Regions from separate parts of the Streptomyces sp. NPDC058469 genome, predicted to be linked through region 2. Evidence: riboswitches for the same ligand, from Rfam matches in the RefSeq annotation. Region 2 holds a riboswitch; each other region holds the start of a gene.
What was found. Region 2 has a riboswitch for thiamine pyrophosphate ahead of thiO (glycine oxidase ThiO). Riboswitches for the same ligand answer to the same signal wherever they lie in the genome.
Positions count from the first base shown of each region.

Region 1: another riboswitch for thiamine pyrophosphate. It lies ahead of ACFWP5_RS34290 (thiamine ABC transporter substrate binding subunit); the one in region 2 lies ahead of thiO (glycine oxidase ThiO).
Region 3: another riboswitch for thiamine pyrophosphate. It lies ahead of thiC (phosphomethylpyrimidine synthase ThiC); the one in region 2 lies ahead of thiO (glycine oxidase ThiO).

Region 1 covers NZ_JBHXME010000104.1:4,700-11,782, reverse strand. Annotated here, with positions in the region: gene tsf (translation elongation factor Ts) at 1-384, shown strand, start outside; gene pyrH (UMP kinase) at 589-1,347, shown strand; gene frr (ribosome recycling factor) at 1,478-2,035, shown strand; gene ACFWP5_RS34300 (phosphatidate cytidylyltransferase) at 2,035-3,225, shown strand; gene rlmN (23S rRNA (adenine(2503)-C(2))-methyltransferase RlmN) at 3,334-4,440, shown strand; TPP riboswitch at 4,464-4,569, shown strand; gene ACFWP5_RS34290 (thiamine ABC transporter substrate binding subunit) at 4,660-5,733, shown strand; gene ACFWP5_RS34285 (ABC transporter permease) at 5,787-7,083, shown strand, end outside.
Region 2 covers NZ_JBHXME010000156.1:2,910-9,992, forward strand. Annotated here, with positions in the region: gene ACFWP5_RS41840 (hypothetical protein) at 1-547, opposite strand, end outside; gene metF (methylenetetrahydrofolate reductase [NAD(P)H]) at 604-1,527, opposite strand; gene thiE (thiamine phosphate synthase) at 1,638-2,297, opposite strand; gene ACFWP5_RS41855 (Rv2175c family DNA-binding protein) at 2,389-2,760, opposite strand; gene ACFWP5_RS41860 (NAD(P)/FAD-dependent oxidoreductase) at 2,825-4,054, opposite strand; gene ACFWP5_RS41865 (hypothetical protein) at 4,099-4,437, opposite strand; TPP riboswitch at 4,488-4,599, shown strand; gene thiO (glycine oxidase ThiO) at 4,597-5,760, shown strand; gene thiS (sulfur carrier protein ThiS) at 5,757-5,957, shown strand; gene ACFWP5_RS41880 (thiazole synthase) at 5,961-6,755, shown strand; gene pknB (Stk1 family PASTA domain-containing Ser/Thr kinase) at 6,906-7,083, shown strand, end outside.
Region 3 covers NZ_JBHXME010000015.1:61,580-68,662, forward strand. Annotated here, with positions in the region: gene ACFWP5_RS10775 (serine hydrolase domain-containing protein) at 1-1,122, shown strand, start outside; gene thiC (phosphomethylpyrimidine synthase ThiC) at 1,133-2,953, opposite strand; TPP riboswitch at 2,946-3,135, opposite strand; gene ACFWP5_RS10785 (YibE/F family protein) at 3,207-4,709, shown strand; gene ACFWP5_RS10790 (SsgA family sporulation/cell division regulator) at 4,940-5,377, opposite strand; gene ACFWP5_RS10795 (IclR family transcriptional regulator) at 5,477-6,190, opposite strand; gene ACFWP5_RS10800 (DUF5326 family protein) at 6,727-6,939, opposite strand.

The DNA of each region.
Region 1 (7,083 bases), on a different contig from region 2:
GTCTCCGCGTACATGCACCGCACGATGCCCGACCTGCCCCCGCAGATCGGTGTCCTCGTCGAGCTGGACAAGCCGAACGCCGAGGTCGCCCGCGGCGTCGCCCAGCACATCGCCGCCTTCGCGCCGAAGTACCTGGCCAAGGACGACGTGCCGGCCGAGGTCGTCGAGTCCGAGCGCCGTATCGCCGAGGAGACCACCCGCGCCGAGGGCAAGCCCGAGGCCGCGATCTCCAAGATCGTCGAGGGTCGCGTCAACGGCTTCTTCAAGGACGCGACGCTGCTTGGTCAGCCGTACGCGCTCGACCCCAAGAAGTCCGTCCAGAAGGTTCTGGACGAGGCGGGTGTCACCCTGAAGCGCTTCACGCGCATCAAGGTCGGCATCTGAGTCCGTACCGCGATCGACGCGCGGCGCCCCGCGGAATCCCGCTAGGGTCGTCAGCAGTCGGCTGTATTGCTGGCGTATCCCGCCGCACACGCGCGCGTGGCGGACGACAGCAGATCTGACGAGGAGGCCATTGCCGAGCATGGGATGCGAACGACACCCCACCGGCAGTGGCCTTCTTCGTATGTGCACCATGAGGAGAACGCCATGACCACCAAGCCCCAGAAGAGCGACGACGGCAAGGTACGCGGCCGGTTCATGCTGAAGCTGTCCGGAGAGGCCTTCTCCGGAGGTGGCGGCCTGGGCGTGGACCCCGACGTGGTGCACAAGATCGCCCGTGAGATCGCGGCCGTCGTCCGGGACGGCGCGGAGGTCGCCGTCGTCATCGGCGGCGGCAACTTCTTCCGCGGCGCCGAACTCCAGCAGCGCGGCATGGACCGGGCGCGCTCGGACTACATGGGCATGCTCGGCACGGTGATGAACTGCCTCGCGCTCCAGGACTTCCTGGAGAAGGAGGGCATCGACAGCCGCGTCCAGACCGCCATCACCATGGGCCAGGTCGCCGAGCCGTACATCCCGCTGCGCGCCGTGCGCCACCTGGAGAAGGGCCGCGTGGTCATCTTCGGCGCCGGTATGGGCATGCCCTACTTCTCCACCGACACCACCGCCGCCCAGCGCGCCCTGGAGATCAACGCCGAGGCGCTGCTGATGGGCAAGAACGGCGTGGACGGGGTCTACGACTCCGACCCGAAGACGAACTCCGAGGCCGTCAAGTTCGACTCGCTCAGCTACGGCGAGGTCATCACCCAGGACCTGAAGGTCGCGGACATGACCGCCATCACGCTGTGCCGCGACAACAAGCTTCCGATCCTGGTCTTCGAGCTTCTGGCGGAGGGCAATATCGCCCGCGCCGTCAAGGGTGAGAAGATCGGCACGCTTGTGGGTGACCAAGGCAGCCAGGGCTGATGACCCTGACCGGGGGATGGACAATGTCCTGCCGGTCGGGAACCGTGCAGGAAGAAGACGCGACGCAGCCGGCCGCCGACGCCGACACAGCACAGCAGCCGGGCCTACTCAAGACACGCAGGAGCAAGTGGTGATCGAAGAGACCCTCCTCGAGGCCGAGGAGAAGATGGAGAAGGCCGTCGTGGTCGCCAAGGAGGACTTCGCCGCGATCCGCACCGGCCGTGCGCACCCGGCGATGTTCAACAAGATCGTGGCCGACTACTACGGCGCGCTGACGCCGATCAACCAGCTGGCCTCGTTCTCCGTACCGGAGCCGCGGATGGCCGTGGTGACCCCGTTCGACAAGACCGCGCTGCGGAACATCGAGCAGGCGATCCGCGACTCGGACCTGGGCGTCAACCCCAGCAACGACGGCAACATCATCCGTGTGACGTTCCCCGAGCTGACCGAGGAGCGCCGCAAGGACTACATCAAGGTCGCCCGGGCCAAGGCCGAGGACTCCAAGGTGTCCATCCGCGCCGTCCGCCGCAAGGCCAAGGACGCGCTGGACAAGCTCGTCAAGGACAAGGAGTCCGGCGAGGACGAGGTCCGTCGTGCGGAGAAGGAGCTCGACGACACCACGGCGAAGTACGTCGCCCAGGTGGACGAACTCCTCAAGCACAAGGAAGCGGAGCTGCTCGAGGTCTGATGAACGACTCTTCCTGGGGGGCACCGCCACAAGCCGGGTACTGGGGGCCGTCCGACCAGGGGCCTGTCCAGGGGGCTGCCCCGGCGGGTCCCACGTACGATGCGCCTGAGGCGCAGCAGACTCGCCCCATGCCCATCGTGCCCGACGAGCCCGCATACGGCGGACACCAGGATGACGATCGGGGGGCCGCTCGGCTGAGCGGCCCCTTGTTCCGCGACGAGACGCAGCAACCGCCGTACGACGTGCGGCAGTCGCAGCCGTACGACCCGCGGACGCAGCCCTCTGACACGCCGCAGGCGCAGCCCTACGGGGCGGTGCCGCAGAATCCGGAGCCCATGCCCGATGCCCCGCCACCGGCGCCCGCCCCGCAGAAGAAGAGCGCGGGCCGGGACCTGGGTGCGGCCATAGGGGTCGGTGTCGGACTCGGTGCGGTCATCATCGCGTCCCTGTTCGTCGTCAAGGCCGTGTTCATCGGCGTGATTGCGGTCGCCGTCGTCGTGGGTCTGTGGGAGCTGACCTCGCGGCTGCAGGAGCGCAAGGGCATCAAGGCGCCCCTCGTGCCCCTCGCGGTCGGCGGCGCGGCGATGGTCGTCGCCGGATACGTCCGGGGCCCCGAAGGCGCCTGGGTCGCCATGGCTCTCACGGCACTCGCCGTCCTCGTATGGCGGATGACGGAACCGCCTGAGGGCTACCTCAAGGACGTCACGGCGGGCGTCTTCGCGGCGTTCTACGTGCCGTTCCTGGCCACGTTCGTCGCCCTGATGCTCACCGCCGACGACGGTGCCTGGCGGGTCATGACGTTCCTGCTGCTGACCGTGGTCAGCGACACGGGCGCCTACGCCGTCGGCTGGCGCTTCGGCACGCACAAGCTCGCCCCGCGCATCAGCCCCGGAAAGACCCGCGAGGGCCTGTTCGGGGCGGTGTCCTTCGCGATGGTGGCGGGCGCGCTGTGCATGCAGTTCCTGATCGACGACGGCAGCTGGTGGCAGGGCCTCGTCCTCGGCCTCGCGGTCGCGGCCAGTGCCACGCTGGGCGACCTCGGCGAGTCCATGATCAAGCGCGACCTGGGCATCAAGGACATGGGCACGCTGCTGCCGGGGCACGGCGGCATCATGGACCGGCTCGACTCCTTGCTGCCCACGGCGCCGGTGGTGTGGCTGTTGCTGGTGCTGTTCGTGGGCTCCGGCTGAAAAACCAGCCGACCTACTGAACCGCTGACCTGCGGTTTTATGGGTGAGGGGCTCGTTGTCCACAGGGCGGCGAGTCCCTCTTCGTATGTCTGCGACACTGGTACAGCCATGCCTAAGCCCGGAGAACTCACATTCGTCGCCCCCCGCGCAGCCCAGAAGCCGCCGCGGCACCTTGCCGATCTCACGCCCGCCGAGCGCAAGGAAGTCGTCGCCGCGATCGGGGAGAAGCCGTTTCGCGCCAAGCAGCTCTCGCAGCACTACTTCGCGCGGCTCGCGCACGACCCGGCGGAGTGGACCGACATCCCCGCCGGTTCGCGCGCCAAGCTGCAGGAGGCGCTGCTTCCTGAGCTGATGACCGTCGTACGGCATCAGTCGACCGACCAGGAGACCACCCGCAAGACGCTGTGGCGGCTGTTCGACGGGACGCTCGTCGAGTCCGTGCTGATGCGATACCCGGACCGGGTCACCATGTGCATCAGCTCGCAGGCGGGCTGCGGGATGAACTGCCCGTTCTGCGCGACCGGACAGGCCGGCCTCGACCGCAATCTGTCCACCGGCGAGATCGTGCACCAGATCGTCGACGGCATGCGTGCCCTGCGCGACGGCGAGATCCCCGGCGGCCCCGCGCGGCTGTCCAACATCGTCTTCATGGGCATGGGCGAACCCCTCGCCAACTACAAGCGGGTCGCCCAGTCCATCCGGGCCCTCACCGACCCGGAGCCGGACGGCCTGGGCCTCTCGCAGCGCGGGATCACCGTCTCGACGGTCGGACTGGTCCCCGCGATCCACCGGTTCTCCGACGAGGGCTTCAAGTGCCGGCTCGCGATCTCGCTGCACGCCCCTGACGACGACCTGCGCGACACCCTGGTCCCCGTGAACACGCGGTGGAAGGTGCGCGAGGTCCTCGACGCGGGCTGGGAGTACGCGGCGAAGTCGGGGCGCCGGCTGTCCATCGAGTACGCGCTGATCCGCGACATCAACGACCAGGCGTGGCGCGGCGACCGGCTCGGCCGCCTCCTCAAGGGCAAGCCCGTGCACGTCAACCTCATCCCGCTGAACCCGACGCCGGGCTCGAAGTGGACCGCCTCCCGTCCCGAGGACGAGAAGGCGTTCGTCGAGGCCATCGCGGCCCACGGGGTGCCGGTCACCGTCCGGGACACCCGGGGCCAGGAGATCGACGGAGCGTGCGGCCAGCTCGCCGCCACCGAGCGGTAACCTGTTCGCGTAGGTACATCTTCATATTCCGACAGGGGAGCGCCACAGCGCTGAGAGTGCGGGATTGTCCGCAGACCCTCTGAACCTCGCCCAGGTCATTCTGGGTAGGAAGTTCGGTCACCACTCTTGCTGTTGCGCCCTGCCCGGGAGCCGCCGGAATTCTCCGACGTCCCGGGCAGGGCCGCGTCTCTTCCTGGACACCCCAGGAGGAAAACAACCGTGCACACCAAGACCTTCGTGGCCGCGGCCGTCGGGTTCGGCCTGCTCACGCTGTCCGCGTGCGGCTCGTCCGACAGCGGCAGCGGCGGCGACTCCAAGACCGTCACCCTGGTCAGCCACGACTCGTGGGCCGTCTCGAAGAGCGTCCTCAAGGACTTCGAGAAGCAGTCCGGCTACACCGTCAAGGTCCTCAAGGACGGCGACGCCGGCCAGGCCGTCAACAAGGCGATCCTGACCAAGGACAACCCCCAGGGCGACGTCTTCTTCGGCGTCGACAACACCCTGCTCTCCCGCGCGCTCGACAACGGCCTCTTCCAGTCCTACGACGCGAAGGGCTCCGCTCTCGTCAAGCCCGAGTACCGCGTCGACCAGACCAAGCACCGGGTCACGCCCATCGACACCGGCGACATCTGCGTCAACTACGACAAGGCCTACTTCACCAAGCACAAGCTGACCCCGCCGGCCTCCTTCGCCGACCTGGCCAAGCCCGCGTACAAGAACCTCCTCGTCACCGAGAACGCCGCCACCTCCTCACCCGGCCTCGGCTTCCTGCTCGGCAGCGCCGCGCAGTTCGGCGACGACGGCTGGCAGGCGTACTGGAAGAAGCTCAAGGCCAACGGCGTGAAGGTCGTCGACGGCTGGGAGCAGGCCTACGACCAGGAGTTCTCCGGTTCCGCAGGCGGCAAGAAGGCGGGCGGCGACCGGCCCCTCGTCGTCTCGTACGCCTCCTCGCCGCCCGCCGAGGTCATCTACGGCGACCCGAAGCCGACCACCGCCCCGACCGGGGTGTCGTACGGCACCTGCTTCCGGCAGACCGAGTACGCGGGCCTGCTCAGCAACGCCAAGAACACCAAGGGCGGCAAGGCGTTCCTCGACTTCCTGCTCACCAAGGAGTTCCAGGAGGACATGCCTCTCAACATGTTCGTCTACCCGGTGCGCGAAGGCGCCCAGGTGCCGCAGGAGTTCGTGAAGTACGGCCGCCAGGCCTCGGACCCCGAGACCATGGCCCCCGCGAAGATCGCCGCCAACCGGGACCAGTGGGTCAAGTCGTGGACCTCGCTCGTACTGAAGTAGCCCCGCCGAAGACGCGGAAGGCCCGTAAGGGGAACGCCACGCGGCTCGGGCTCATGGCCGTGCCCGTCGCGTTCTTCGCGGTGTTCTTCGCCTACCCCGTCGCCGCGATCGTCGCGCGCGGCCTCAAGGTCGACGGCGCCTGGCAGTTGGGCCGTATCCGGGATGTGCTGGCGCAGTCCGACATCCGGCACGTCCTGTGGTTCACCACCTGGCAGGCGCTCGCGTCCACCGCGCTCACGCTGCTGATCGCGCTCCCCGGCGCGTATGTCTTCGCGCGCTTCGACTTCCCGGGCCGACACGTCCTGCGGGCCGTCGTGACGGTCCCCTTCGTGCTGCCGACGGTCGTCGTCGGTACGGCCTTCCTCGCCCTCGTCGGCCGGGGCGGACTCCTCGACGACCTGTGGGGCGTACGGCTGGACACCACCGTGTGGGCCATCCTGCTCGCGCACGTCTTCTTCAACTACGCGGTCGTCGTACGGACGGTGGGCGGCCTCTGGGCACAGCTCGACCCGCGCCAGGAGGAGGCGGCGCGGATGCTCGGCGCCTCCCGGCTGCGGGCCTGGCGGAAGGTGACGCTGCCCGCGCTCGGGCCCGCCGTGGCCGCCGCCGCGCTGATGGTCTTCCTCTTCACCTTCACGTCCTTCGGCGTGGTGCAGATCCTCGGCGGCCCGACCTTCTCGACCCTCGAAGTGGAGATCTACCGCCAGACCTCCGAGGTCTTCGACCTGTCCACGGCGGCCGTGCTGACGATCGTCCAGTTCGTCGCTGTGGGCGCGATCCTCGCCGTGCACGCCTGGACGGTACGACGGCGGGAGAGCGCCCTACGGCTCGTGGACCCGTCGGTGACCGCACGGCGCCCGCGCGGGGCCGGCCAGTGGACCCTGCTGGCCGGAGTCCTCGTCTCCGTCCTCCTGCTGCTTCTGCTGCCGCTCGCCGTACTGGTCCAACGGTCGCTCGACACACCGGACTTCGGCTACTACCGGGCGCTGACGAGCGAGGACGGCGGCACCTTCCTGGTCCCGCCGATCGCCGCGATCGGCAACTCGCTGGAGTACGCCGCCACCGCCACCGCCATCGCCGTGGTGATCGGCGGACTCGCCGCCGCGGCCCTCACCCGGCGCGACGCCGGGCGGCTGGTGCGGGGCTTCGACGCGCTGCTGATGCTGCCGCTCGGGGTGTCGGCGGTGACGGTCGGCTTCGGGTTCCTGATCTCGCTCGACAAGCCCCCGCTGGATCTGCGGAGTTCATGGATCCTGGTGCCGCTCGCGCAGGCGCTGGTGGGCGTTCCCTTCGTCGTACGGACCATGCTGCCCGTGCTGCGGGCGGTGGACGGGCGGCTCAGGGAGGCGG
Region 2 (7,083 bases):
CGGGGTCCGTGGCGTTGGCGTACGCGTTGGCGCTGTACACACCGTAGGAGCCGGTGTCGTCCGGGAGGGGCTGCGGCTCGTAGATGGCCGTGCTCTCCGCGGCCGTGGGGTCGACGGGGCGGTTCGGGGTGAACACGTCGTCGCGGTCGTAGTCGTCGTCCTGGCCGAAGGCGGCCTTGTTCTGGCCGTACTCCTGGAAGCCGCCCTCTGCCCCTTCGGGGCCGGAGGCGTCCAAGTTCGGGTCCTGCTCGTCCGGCTCGCCGCGGCGGCGCTTGGTGCCGCCCGCGCCCGGTCGGCCGGAGACCGCCCAGCCGGCTTCGAAGCCGCGGCGGAACGACAGCGTGACGTAGGTCTGGCCTACGGCGAAGGCCACGGCGCCCAGGCCGATCACGACGACGGAGGGAATCAGCACACCCAGGACGACGCCCAGGAAGCCGACGAAAGCGAGCAGCCGCCAGCGAAGGCGTGCCTTGTACTGCAGCAGCACCTCACCGAGCAACCACAGTGCGACGATGCCGAACGCGATGTAGAGGACCGTCCAGCCCATGTACGCCCCTCTCCCAGTGGCCGCTACGCAGTGTGTCGTATGTCCGGGCGGCCGGTCTAGGCCCGCGGTGAGTGGTGCAGGCCCAAGTTCTCGTAGATTTCGAGTGACGCCGTGGAGCTGTTGAGCGTGATGAAGTGAAGTCCGGGGACTCCCTCGGCCAGCAGCCGGGCGCAGAACTCGGTGGCGAACTCGATTCCGATCGAGCGTACAGCGGCCGGATCGTCTTTGGCTGTGAGGATTCGCTCTTTCAGAGCGGCCGGGATGTCGGCGTTGCTGAGCTGCGGCAACCGCTCCAGCATCCGCACGCTGGTCACCGGCATGACCTCGGGGATGACCGGGGTCGCGCAGCCCGCGGCCTCGACGCGGTCGCGCAGCCGCAGATACGACTCGGGTTCGAAGAACATCTGGGTGATCGCGTAGTCGGCGCCGGCCCGGCACTTGTCGACGAAGTGGGCGACGTCCGTGTCCCAGTCCGGGGAGCGCGGGTGCATCTCCGGGAAGGCGGCGACGCCGACGCAGAAATCGCCCGACTCCTTGATGAGCCGCACCAGTTCGGCCGCGTACGTCAGCCCCTGCGGGTGCGCCACCCAGTCGGCCATGGGGTCGCCGGGCGGGTCGCCGCGCACGGCGAGGATGTTGCGGATACCGGCGTCGGCGTACTGGCCGATGATGTTGCGCAGTTCGGCGATGGAGTGGTTGACCGCGGTGAGGTGCGCGACCGGGGTGAGCGTGGTGTCGGCGACGATCTGCTCGGTCTCCTTGACGGTGCCCGCGCGGGTCGAGCCGCCGGCGCCGTAGGTCACGGAGACGAAGTCGGGGGCGACCGCCTCGACCCTCCGCAGCGCGCTCCACAGGTTCCGCTCCCCCTTGGGGGTCTTCGGCGCGGAGAACTCGAACGAATACGTCCCTTTGCCGGTCGCGAGCATGTCGCGCACGGTGCGTGCGCGATCAGTCCTGGTGGATGCGGTTCCGAAGGCCATACCCGCAGGTTAGTCAGGGGGCGGCGGTCACCCAACCGGAACCGGAAATTTGCCTGCTTTGTCGCCTTGTTGTCCACCCATCGGACAGCGAGGCCCTGGCCGTGGGACGGTCAGGCCTGCCGCAGCCGCTTCGCGAACTCCGCCGCGGCCGCGCCGGGGTCGTCGGCCTCGGTGATCGCCCGTACGACGACGACGCGGCGGGCGCCCGCTTCGAGCACCTCGTCGAGGGTGCCGAGGTCGATGCCGCCGATGGCGAACCAGGGGCGGTCGGTGCCCAGGGCGGCCGTGTACCGGACCAGGTCGAGGCCGGGGGCGTGGCGGCCGGGCTTGGTGGGGGTGGGCCAGCACGGACCGGTGCAGAAGTAGTCCACGCCCTCCTGGACGGCGGCCGCGGCGGCCTCCCGCTCGGCGTGCGTGGAGCGGCCGATCAGGACGTCCTCGCCGAGGATTGCGCGGGCCGCGGGGACCGGGAGGTCGCCCTGGCCCAGGTGCAGTACGTCGGCACGGGCGGCGTGGGCGACGTCCGCGCGGTCGTTGACCGCGAGGAGCTTCCCGTGCCGGGCGCAGGCGTCGGCGAACACCTGGAGGTGCTCCAGCTCCTCGGCGGCCTCCATGCCCTTGTCGCGCAGCTGCACGATGTCGACCCCGGCGGCCAGGACCGCGTCCAGGAACTCCGCGAGGTCACCCTGGCGTCTGCGGGCGTCCGTGCAGAGGTAGACCCGGGCGTCGGCGAGCGCTGCGCGCGCGGTGACGGCGGCGGTGTCGGGCATGCGTGTGTCCCCCGTTGTCAGTGCGTGGTGGTGTCGTGTGCGGGCCGCGGCCGAGCGTCGCCGCGGCCCGTACACCCTTCGGTCGTGCGGGTCAGACGGCGAGCGCCTGGGCGCGGCGCTTCACCTCCGTGCCGCGATTCTCGCTCAGGGCCTGCGCGGGGGTGCCGGGCAGGCTGGGGTCGGGGGTGAAGAGCCATTCCAGCATCTCTTCGTCGGAGAAGCCGTCGTCCCGCAGGAGCGTCAGGGTCCCGGTGAGGCCCTTGACGACCTTCTGCTCGGCCCCGTCGATGAAGGCGGCGGGGACGTGCAGCGCGCGGTTCTCACCACGGCGTACGGCGATGACTTGGCCGTCCTTGACCAGCTGTCGCACGCGTGTCACCTCGACATCGAGCACCTCTGCGATGTCGGGCAGCGTGAGCCAGGCGGGGACGAGAGCATCGATCTTTGCGTCAATCTCGGTCACGTAAACAGCGTGCCATCCCGGACTGACAGTCGGAAGTCGGGCCGGTCCGACCCGGGGGGACGAACTAGGCGATAGCCGCCTTCATCGGGAGAGAAGCATCCGTCAGCAGCTCGGGATTCATGAGGGTCGCCGACTCGATCAGACGGCGGCCCTGGGCCAGGTCACGGGGGCGGCCGACCGCCAGGAGGGCCACCAGACGGTCCCCGTGCAGCCAGCAGACGCTCCACGCCGGGGTGGCCGGGTCGCCGCGCCACAGGGTGGTGTCGGCGGACGCGTGGTGGCCGGCGTACTGGACGAAACGGCCGAACTGCTCCGACCAGAAGTACGGCACCGGGTCGTACACCGCCGGGCTCTCCCCGACGATGTTCGCGGCGACCGTGCGCGGCCCCTGGAGGGCGTTGTCCCAGTGGTGGACCAGAAGTCGCTCGCCGTACCTCCGCGAAGGGAAGGAGGCGCAGTCGCCGACCGCGTACACGTCCGGCACCGAGGTGCGCAGCCCGTCGTCGGCGAGGACCTCTCGGTGCGCGCCCAGTTCGATGCCGGAGCCCGTCAGCCAGGCGGTGGCGGGGCGGGCGCCGATGCCGACCACGACGGCGCCCGCGGGCAGCCGTGAGCCGTCGTCGAGGACCACCACGCCGGGCTCGACGTGCGCCACGCGTGCGTGCGTCCGCAGCGAGGCTCCGGCGGCGGCGTACCAGGCGGCCATCGGCGCGGCCACCTCGGCGGGCAGCGCGCCCGCGAGCGGCCGGTCGGCGGCCTCTACGACGGTCACCGCGCAGCCCGCCTCGCGTGCGGCCGTGGCGAACTCGGCGCCGATCCAGCCCGCGCCGACGACCACGATGTCGTGCTGCCGAGCGAGCACCGGCCGCAGCCGCTCGGCGTCGTCCAGGGTGCGCAGCAGATGCACACCGGGGATGCCGTCGGCGCCCGGCAGCCGGATCGGTTCGGCACCGGTCGCGAGGACGAGGACGTCGTAGGGCACCGGGCCCTCGGCGGTGTCCAGTTCGTGGTCGGCGGGGCGCACGCCCACCACCTCGCGCCCGAGCTGCACTTCGATGCCGAGCGCCTCGAAGTCGACGTCGAAGGCGGAGCCCTCGGCCTTGCCGAGCAGCACGGCCTTGGACAGCGGGGGCCGGTCGTACGGCTGATGGGGTTCCGCGCCGATCAGCGTGACGGTGCCGGTGAAGCCCTGTTCCCGCAGGGCGACCGCGGTCTGCACCCCGGCCATGCCCGCGCCGACGACGACCACGCGCCGCCCTGCCACCGTGCCCTGGTCCCGCGTCTGCTCGCTCACTCGATCACCATAGACACCTGACAATTTGTCAGGCAGTGGGCGCGTCAGGTGACCTGTTCCACAGCGCTGGTCCCGTTTCCCGCCCGGGACTCCCACTCCCAGGTCTCATCGAGGCGGATGCGGCCGTCGGGCAACTCGACCACATCGGACACGCAGTGCCCGGATGACGTCGTCCCGTCCGTCCCCAACTGCACGTACCGGAAGTCGAGTCGGTCCCCCGCGCGCGTGCCGACGAGACGCCCGCGTACGACGTCACCGCCCGCGTACTCGGCCCAGATCCGGCCGTCCTCCTCGTGGTACGCGAACCGGGTGCGGGTGCCGACCTGACCTGGGGCCTGGTCCACGACCGGGGCGAGGACGAGACCGTCGAGCGAGCGGGCCATGGACGAAGGCTCCCTTACTGACACACGGGGCACGGGCTAGGGTGGCCGAGTAAAGCACTCGCGGGAGTCCGGACGCACCGGGCTGAGAGGGAGGCTGGCGGCCTCCGACCGTACGAACCTGATCCGGGTCATGCCGGCGAAGGGAGGGGCTGGACGCCCATGCCTACACGTACGTCAGACGTCCTCGTCGTCGGGGGCGGGATCATCGGCCTGGTCACGGCCTGGCGCGCGGCGCAACGCGGGTTCGCCACGGCCGTCGTGGACCCCGAGCCGGGTGGCGGGGCCGCCCAGGTGGCCGCCGGGATGCTGGCCGCCGTCACCGAACTGCACTACGGCGAACAGACCCTGCTCGCCCTGAACCTCGCCTCGGCGCAGCGCTACCCGGACTTCGCGGCCGAGCTGACCGACCTCACCGGCCTCGGCCTCGGCTACCGCCGCTGCGGCACGCTCGCCGTCGCCCTGGACGCCGACGACCGCGCCCATCTGCGCGAACTGCACGCCCTGCAGCACCGGTCGGGCCTGGACTCCGAGTGGCTGTCGGGGCGCGAGTGCCGGCGCCTGGAGCCGATGCTCGCGCCGGGCGTGCGCGGCGGGCTCAGGGTCGACGGGGACCATCAGGTCGACCCGCGGCGGCTGGCGCACGCGCTGGTGGCGGCCTGCGAGCGCGCCGGGGTCGTGTTCCACCGGACGTGGGCCGAGCGGCTCACGGTCGAGCGGGACCGCGCCACGGGGGTCGTCACGCGCGAGGGCGAGGCGCTGGGTGCGGGCCAGGTGGTCCTCGCGGGCGGCAGCCTCAGCGGGCGGCTGACGGGGGTCCCGGAGGACGTGCTGCCGCCCGTACGGCCCGTGAAGGGGCAGGTGCTGCGGCTGACGGTGCCGGAGCGGTACGCGCCGTTCCTGAGCCGGACCGTACGGGCCGTGGTGCGCGGCAGCCAGGTCTATCTGGTGCCGCGCGAGAACGGCGAGCTGGTCGTCGGCGCGACCAGCGAGGAACTGGGCTGGGATACGACCGTGACAGCCGGCGGTGTCTACGAACTGCTGCGCGACGCCCACGAGTTGGTCCCCGGGATCACCGAACTGCCGCTCACCGAGACCCGGGCCGGACTGCGCCCCGGCTCCCCCGACAACGCGCCGCTGCTCGGCCCGACCGCACTGCCGGGACTGCTGCTGGCCACCGGGCACTACCGCAATGGCGTGCTGCTCACCCCGGTCACCGGCGACGCCCTGGCACACGCCCTGGCCACCGGTGAACTCCCGGACGAGGCACGCCCGTTCACCCCGAAGCGGTTCGCCCGCACGGAACTCGTGGAGCAGCCCGCATGAACATCTCCGTCAACGGCGATCACCAGGAGATCGCTCCCGGCACGCCCCTCGACGTGCTCGTCCGGTCCCTCACCCCGGCCCCCTCCGGTGTGGCCGCCGCCCTCAACGAAACCGTCGTCCCGCGCGCGGAGTGGCCGTCGACGCCCCTCTCCGAGGGAGACCGCGTCGAGGTCCTCACCGCCGTCCAAGGAGGCTGACCCATGGCCGACGACCCCTTCGTCCTCGGTGGTACGTCCTTCACGTCCCGGCTGATCATGGGCACCGGCGGTGCGCCCAGCCTCGACGTCCTGGAGCGCGCGCTGGTGGCCTCCGGTACAGAGCTCACAACGGTCGCGATGCGGCGCGTGGACGCTTCCGTGCACGGCTCGGTGCTGTCCGTCCTGGAACGGCTGGGCATCCGGGTGCTGCCCAACACGGCGGGCTGCTTCACGGCGGGCGAGGCCGTGCTGACGGCCCGGCTGGCGCGAGAAGCACTGGGGACGGCACTGGTCAAACTTGAAGTGATCGCGGACGAGCGCACGTTGCTGCCCGACCCGATCGAACTCCTCGACGCCGCCGAGACCCTGGTCGACGACGGCTTCACGGTGTTGCCGTACACGAACGACGATCCCGTGCTGGCGCGGAAGCTGGAGGACGTCGGGTGTGCGGCGATCATGCCGCTCGGGTCGCCGATCGGTTCCGGACTCGGTATCCGCAACCCGCACAACTTCCAGCTGATCACCGAGCACGCGCGCGTGCCGGTGATCCTGGACGCGGGGGCCGGTACGGCGTCCGACGCCGCGTTCGCGATGGAGCTGGGGTGCGCGGGTGTGATGCTTGCCTCAGCGGTGACGCGGGCGCAGGAACCGGTACTGATGGCGTCCGCGATGCGCGGCGCCGTGGAGGCGGGGCGGCTGGCCCGGCTGGCGGGGCGTATCCCCCGTAGGCACTTCGCCGAGGCGTCCTCCCCGACAACCGGCGTGGCCCGCCTGGACCCGGAACGCCCCGCCTTCTGATCTCCCACGCACGCACCACCCGCCAAGCCGCGCAGATCGGCCTCGGACACCCGTTCCACCATGAGGTATCCGTCACAGCTCGGCTGCAGTACCGCCCCGATACTGGCCGAAAAGGCGGTGCTGTCAGCGTCGGCTCGTACACTCACCTGCGTGGATACGACCCTTCATGACCCTCTCGTCGGGCAGCTGCTCGACGGCCGGTATCGCGTCGACGCGCGGATCGCCGTCGGCGGGATGGCCACGGTCTACCGGGCCGTGGACACCCGCCTGGACCGGGTTCTCGCGCTCAAGGTGATGCACCCGACGCTGGCGGCCGACGCCCACTTCG
Region 3 (7,083 bases), on a different contig from region 2:
TACACCGAGCACACACTTCAGCAGGACCTCGCAGCCGTACGGAAAGTCGGCGGCGGGGATGTGAACGTGCTGGCCAGGGTCGACGGACCGAAGGGCCCGCCGCTCATGGCCCGCATCGGCACCCGGACCGCCGACTCCACGGCCCCTATCCCCTGGAACGCCCACTTCCGCGTGGCCAGCACGACGAAGACGTTCGTGGCGACCGTGGTCCTGCAACTCGTGGCGGAGAAGCGGCTGTCGCTCGACGACTCCGTCGAACACTGGCTGCCGGGGGTCGTCTCGGGCAACGGCAACGACGGCGGCCGCATCACCGTCCGCGACCTGCTCCGCCAGACCAGCGGCCTGTACGACTACATCGACGACCCGGCGATCCAGGACGGGCTGATCAACCACTTCGACGAGAACCGCTACGACATCACCCCCACGGCCGACCTGGTCGCGGTGGCGATGAAGCACCGGCCGGTGTTCGTACCGCAGCCGGGCGAGCCCACCCGCTGGGCGTACTCCAACACCAACTACCTGTTGGCCGGGATGATCGCCGAGAAGGCCGGCGGCACGAGCTGGCAGGACCTGGTCGCACACCGGGTGATCGCGAAACTGGGACTGCGCAACACCTCCATCCCCGGGCTCGACCCGTTCCTGCCCGATCCACACGTGAACGCGTACCTGACGACCGCCGACGGCAAGCGTCTCGACGTCACCGACCACAGCCTCCAGCACACCGCGGACTCCGGCGTGGTGAGCACCACCGCCGACCTGAACACCTTCTTCCGCGCCCTGGCCGACGGCAGGTTGCTCCCCGCCGAGGAGTGGCGCGAGATGCGGCAGACCGTCGAGCGGACCGACGACCCGGAGGACGTGGCCGAGATGCCCGAAGGAACCTACGGCCTCGGCCTGCGCAAGATCCCGCTCTCCTGCGGCGGTTTCTACTACACCCACGAGGGCGACGGCGCGGGCGTCAACACCCGCCCCGCGGTGAGCGCGGACGGCAGGCGCGCGGTGACGGTCTCCATCACGACCACCACCGCACCGCCGGACCTGGCCGCACTCAACCGCGCGACAGGCACCCTCGTCGACCATGCCCTGTGCCTCAGGCCTGCCGAGGGTCCGTCGAAGAGCTAGCCGGTCGTCGTCAGTCGGCGATCGGCAGATACACCCGGTTGCCCGCCGCCGCGAACTCCTTCGACTTCTGCTCCATCCCGACCTCGATCTCCTCCCGACTCCCGCCGTGCTCACGGCGGATGTCGTGGGAGATCTTCATCGAGCAGAACTTCGGCCCGCACATCGAACAGAAGTGCGCCGTCTTGGCCGGCTCCGCCGGAAGCGTCTCGTCGTGGAACTCCCGTGCCGTGTCCGGGTCGAGGGCCAGGTTGAACTGGTCCTCCCAGCGGAACTCGAAGCGGGCGTCGGACAGCGCGTCGTCCCACTCCTGCGCACCGGGGTGCCCCTTGGCGAGGTCGGCTGCGTGGGCGGCGATCTTGTAGGTGATGACGCCGGTCTTGACGTCGTCACGATTGGGCAGGCCCAAGTGCTCCTTGGGCGTGACATAGCAGAGCATGGCCGTGCCCCACCAGGCGATCATCGCGGCACCGATGCCGGAGGTGATGTGGTCGTACGCCGGCGCGACGTCCGTCGTCAGCGGGCCGAGCGTATAGAACGGAGCTTCATCACAGATCTCCTGCTGAAGGTCGATGTTCTCCTTGATCTTGTGCATCGGGACATGTCCCGGGCCCTCGATCATGGTCTGAACATTGAAACGCTTCGCGATCGTGTTGAGTTCCCCGAGCGTCCGCAACTCCGCGAACTGCGCCTCGTCGTTGGCGTCCGCGATCGAACCCGGCCGCAGGCCGTCGCCGAGCGAGTACGTGACGTCGTAGGCGGCGAGGATCTCGCACAGTTCCTCGAAGTTCTCGTACAGGAACGATTCCTTGTGGTGCGCGAGGCACCACGCCGCCATGATCGAGCCGCCGCGCGAGACGATGCCCGTCTTGCGGTTCGCCGTCAGCGGTACGAACGGCAGCCGCACGCCCGCGTGGACGGTCATGTAGTCCACGCCCTGTTCGGCCTGTTCGACGACCGTGTCCTTGTAGATCTCCCAGGTCAGCTCCTCGGCGCGGCCGTCGACCTTTTCGAGTGCCTGGTAGAGCGGCACCGTTCCGATGGGGACGGGGGAGTTGCGCAGCACCCACTCGCGGGTGGTGTGGATGTTGCGGCCGGTGGACAGGTCCATGACCGTGTCGGCGCCCCAGTGGGTCGCCCAGGTCATCTTCTCGACCTCCTCCTCGATGGAGGAAGTGACCGCGGAATTGCCGATGTTGGCGTTGACCTTCACCAGGAACCGCTTGCCGATGATCATCGGCTCGATCTCGGGATGGTTGACGTTGACCGGCAGCACCGCCCGCCCGGCCGCGATCTCCTCCCGGACCACCTCAGGCGAAACGTTCTCCCGTACGGCCACGAACTCCATCTCGGGCGTGATCTCACCCCGTCGCGCATAGGCGAGTTGCGTGACCGCGACGCCGTCCCGCCCGCGCCGCGGCTGACGCGGCCGCCCAGGGAACACCGCGTCGAGATTGCGCAGTCCACCGCGCGGCGAGGTGTGCTTGATGCCGTCGTCCTCGGGGCGGAGGGGCCGGCCCGCATACTCCTCGGTGTCACCGCGCGCGATGATCCAGTTCTCCCGCAGCGGCGCCAGCCCCCTGCGGACATCAGTGTCGACGAGCGGATCGGTGTACGGGCCGGAGGTGTCGTACAGCGTCACGGACTGCCCGTTGGTGAGGTGCACCTGACGGACCGGCACCCGCAGATCGGGGCGCGAGCCCGCGACGTACCCCTTGTGCCAGCCGATGGACTTCCCGGCCTCCGTGGGCTGTTCGGCCCGTGCGGACTTCTCGCCCGGAATGGGCTGTTCGTCCTGGCTGGAGGCAGGCGTGCGTGCGTCCTTGTTGGTCATGAGACCTACTCCCTACGCCGGCATTACCCGGTAACAGGTTCGGCGGTCGACGCAGCGGCTTCCGTCAGCCGATGTTTCATGTGAAACATCACTCGATTCAGGTGACGTTTCCCGTGAAACATCGCAGAGACGAAGGTCAGCGCCCTCTCAGCCCGGTGCTCCGAGCTCCCGCGTGTGCAAAGGTGCCTCCACGCTAGCGTCATAAGTGGCGCGGTGAACAGTGGGCCTCCGGCGTTCTTGCGATGATCGGGCGGTGACCACGACACAGCAGCCCCCGTACCCGCCGACCGGGCCGCCGCATGGCCACGACCAGGGAACCGGCGACGACCACGGTTCCGGTTCCGGGCACGACCACGGATCGGGTGGGGACGGTGGTCACGGTTCCGGTGCGGACGGTGGTCACGGTTCCGGTGGAGGCGGCGGCCACGGTCATTCGCACAGCCATGGCCCCGCCGCCCCCGTCTCCCGGCATCTGCGGAAGGTCATCGCGGCGATCCTGATCCCGTTCACGGTGGCGGTCGTGGTCGGCATGGTGGTGCTCTGGCCCGGCGGCGCCCCGTCGCACAAGCGCACCGGGGTCGGCTTCGACCGGCAGACACAGCAGGCGACGGTCACCAAGGTCGTCAGCGTGAGCTGCGCGTCGGTGAACGCCTCGGGCGGGGGCTCGACCGGGGACACCTCTACCGCCGAGGGCTCCTCGGCGGCGCAGGAGGCGGGCGGCACCTGCAAGAAAGCCACGGTCACGGTCGGCACCGGCAAGGACAAGGGCCGTACGTTCACGGAGATCGTGCAGCCCGACCAGTCACGGCAGTTGCATCAGGGCGAGAAGGTCGTGGTCGCGTACGAGCCCTCGGCGCCCAGGGATCTGCAGTACTCCGTCACCGATGTGAACCGTAAGTTCCCGATGGCGCTGCTCGCCGGGATCTTCGCGCTGGCCGTCGTGGTGGTGGGCCGGCTGCGCGGTGTCATGGCGCTGGTCGCGCTGGCCATCAGCTTCATGATCCTGAACTTCTTCATCCTGCCCGCGATCCTGCACGGCTCGAACCCGCTGATCGTGGCCGTGGTCGGTTCGAGCGCCATCATGCTGATCGCCCTCTACATGTGCCACGGCCTGTCGGCCCGTACGTCGGTGGCGGTGCTCGGCACGCTGATGTCGCTGGTGCTGATCGGCGTCCTGGGCTCGGTGTTCATCGGCTGGGCCGCGCTGACCGGGAACACGGACGACAACACGGGCCTGATCCACGGGCTGTACCCCTCGATCGACATGAGCGGTCTGCTGCTCGCCGGCGTCATCATCGGTTCGCTCGGTGTGCTCGACGATGTGACGGTCACGCAGACGTCGGCGGTCTGGGAACTGCACGAGGCCAACCCGTCGATGGGCTGGCGCGGGCTGTACCGCGCCGGCATCCGCATCGGCCGCGACCACATCGCCTCCGTCGTCAACACGCTCGTCCTCGCCTACGCGGGCGCGGCCCTGCCCCTGTTGCTGCTCTTCTCCATCGCGCAGAGCAGCGTGGGCGCGGTCGCCAACAGCGAGTTGGTCGCCGAGGAGATCGTGCGCACGCTGGTGGGTTCGATCGGCCTGGTCGCATCGGTACCGGTCACCACGGCCCTCGCGGCCCTGGTGGTCTCGGCGGACCGTCCGGGACCCGAGGCGGTTCCGGCAGGTGCGACTACGGCGGGTGCGGCCACGGCGGCGCCGAGTGCCAAGCCCGCTGCGGCGCGCGGCGGGAAGGGCCGTCGCCGCAAGCACTGAGACGCCGCAAGCACTGAGACGCCGCAAGCACTGCGGTGGGCGGCGAGAACCGCCGTACGGAGCCGAGGAGAAGCGTTACTGCGGATCTCCGGGCCCCGCAGGACTTCAAGCTGACACCGGACCGTCAGGGCTTCACGGGGCCCTTCAGGGCTCACGGCGCCTCCAGCGGCTTCCGAACCCATGGCGAAGCGTTACGCCAACTCCCCAACCCTCGCCGCCGTCACAACACCTCACCCCGCGCTCTGCTCCTCCGCCAGGATGCGGTCCAGTGCCTCGTCGAGGTGGGTGTCGAAGTCCGCGAGGGCGCCCTCCTGGCCGAGCGGAACCAGCCGGTCGGTGCGGTCGAGGAACGCCACGAGCGGTGCCGCGCCGGTGCGGAACAGCGCCTGGTCGCTGCCCACCTGAAGCCGGATCAGCACCTCGCCCAGCGTCTCCGGGTCGACGGGCTCGATCCGCACATCACCTTCCCCGCACGCCATGCCGACCCCGTCGATCAGCAGCTCCCGGCCGAAGGTCCAGGTCACCGGTGCGTCGCCCGGCAAATGGAAGGTCAGCCGCACAGCGTACGGATCGCACGTCTCGTAGCCCAGTTCGACCGGGATACGGAAGGAGAGCTCCTCGGAAACGAGGAAGCTCATCATGACCTCTGCCTGTACGGACTCGCGCATCGCCTATCCCGTCAACTGCCGTCGTCTGGCCGGGAATGATCCCCGTGACACTGAAGGAATATTGCTGAACGTACACGTTAGATCACAAGGAGTAAGTTTTCAGATACTGATAGAGAGCGCGAGCGACCCCAGAAGCCTGCCGATCTCGGTCTGCAACTGCCGCGCCGAGACCAGCAGTCGATCGGCCTGATGCGAGGGCAAGGAGATGGCCATCGTGGCGGCCGTGGCACCGAGCGTGATCGGAATCGCCGCGCAGACCGTCCCCAGCGCGTACTCCTGACGCTCCACCACCAGCTCCGTCCGCCGCATCCGGTCCAGGCGCCGCAGCAGGGCCTGACCGTCGCGCACGGTGTAGGGCGTGAGGGACTGCACGGGGTAGCGGTCGAGGTGGTCGCGGCGGACGTCCTCGTCCAACTGGGCCAGCAGACACTGGCCGATCGCGTGCGCGTGCCCCGTCTCACGGAAGTCGGCCCACTCCTCGACCGCCGGATTGCCGGGGGTGTCGGAGACGCACAGGACCTCGATCTCGCCGTCGCGGTACATCGCGTAGTACACCGGTACGCCGATCGAATCCCGCCAGTGCGCGAGCGCGTCGACGATCGTGCTGCGACGTTTCTCCTGTGCCCCGCTGCTGCTGAGCCGCTCGGCCGCCTCACCGAGGAAGAACAGCCCCTTTTCGCGGCGGAGATAGCCCTCGTGCACGAGGGTGCGCAGCAGGTGGTACGCCGTGGGGAGGGCGAGGCCGGTCTCGCGGGCCAGTTGCTTGGCGGGTGCCCCGTGTTCGTGTCCGGCGACGGACTCCAGCAGGCGCATGGCCCGTTGGACGGAGCCGATGAGGGTGGCGGCGGACTGCTGCGGGCCGTCGGCTGTCGCGGAGTGCTGCCGGTCAGGAGCTGCGGTGAAGGGCTGCTGGTCGGTGGCCGTCGCGGAGCGCTGCCGCGGCGGGGCCGCCACCGGGCGCTTCTGTGCCACCGGCCTTGACTGTGACACCGGCTGCAACTGTGCCACCGGACCCGGCCGTTCCACCAAACCTGCCTGTGCCACCGGCCGCAGTTGCGTGGGGACCGCCACCGAGCGCGGCCACGTGGGCGGGACGGGCTGGGTGGGGCGTGCGTGTGGTTCTACGGGTGCGGTGTCAACCGTGGCCAAGGGTCACTCCCGGAGCGCGAGGGGGCAGCCCGTGCGGGGAACACGGGGAGGGGGGTGCGCCGCCCGCGGGGTTCGTCCCCGCGTCGAGTTCCGGACTTTAACCGCCCGCCGGCACCCGCAGACGGCCTGTCCGGAAAACTTCCCTCGCCCGAGGGAACCGGTGATTCCTGTTACCGATCACCGGTTGCCCAGCAGGGACCTCACCAGTCGCCGCGTGAGGAGGAACTCGACGTGAACTTCCGCACGACGTAGATCACTCCGCCGACCAGCGCCACGAAGACCAGCAGCTTGAAGAGCAGTCCGATGACGATGCTCACGACGGTCGCTATCAGCCCGCCGAACACGACCAGGGCGATGACCGGCACCGCGACCCACTTCACCCACCACGGCAGTCCCGCGAAGATCTCTCGCATTGTCCTCGTCCTGTACCTCTCCGCCCGTCGCTCGTACCGGGTCCTGTCGGTGTCCGGCACTCGTGTGCCGGATCTCTGCTGTCCTGCACTCGATGCTAGGCCGGGCGAGGGCCGAACGGGGGCCTCCCATCCCTTGTCCTCCCC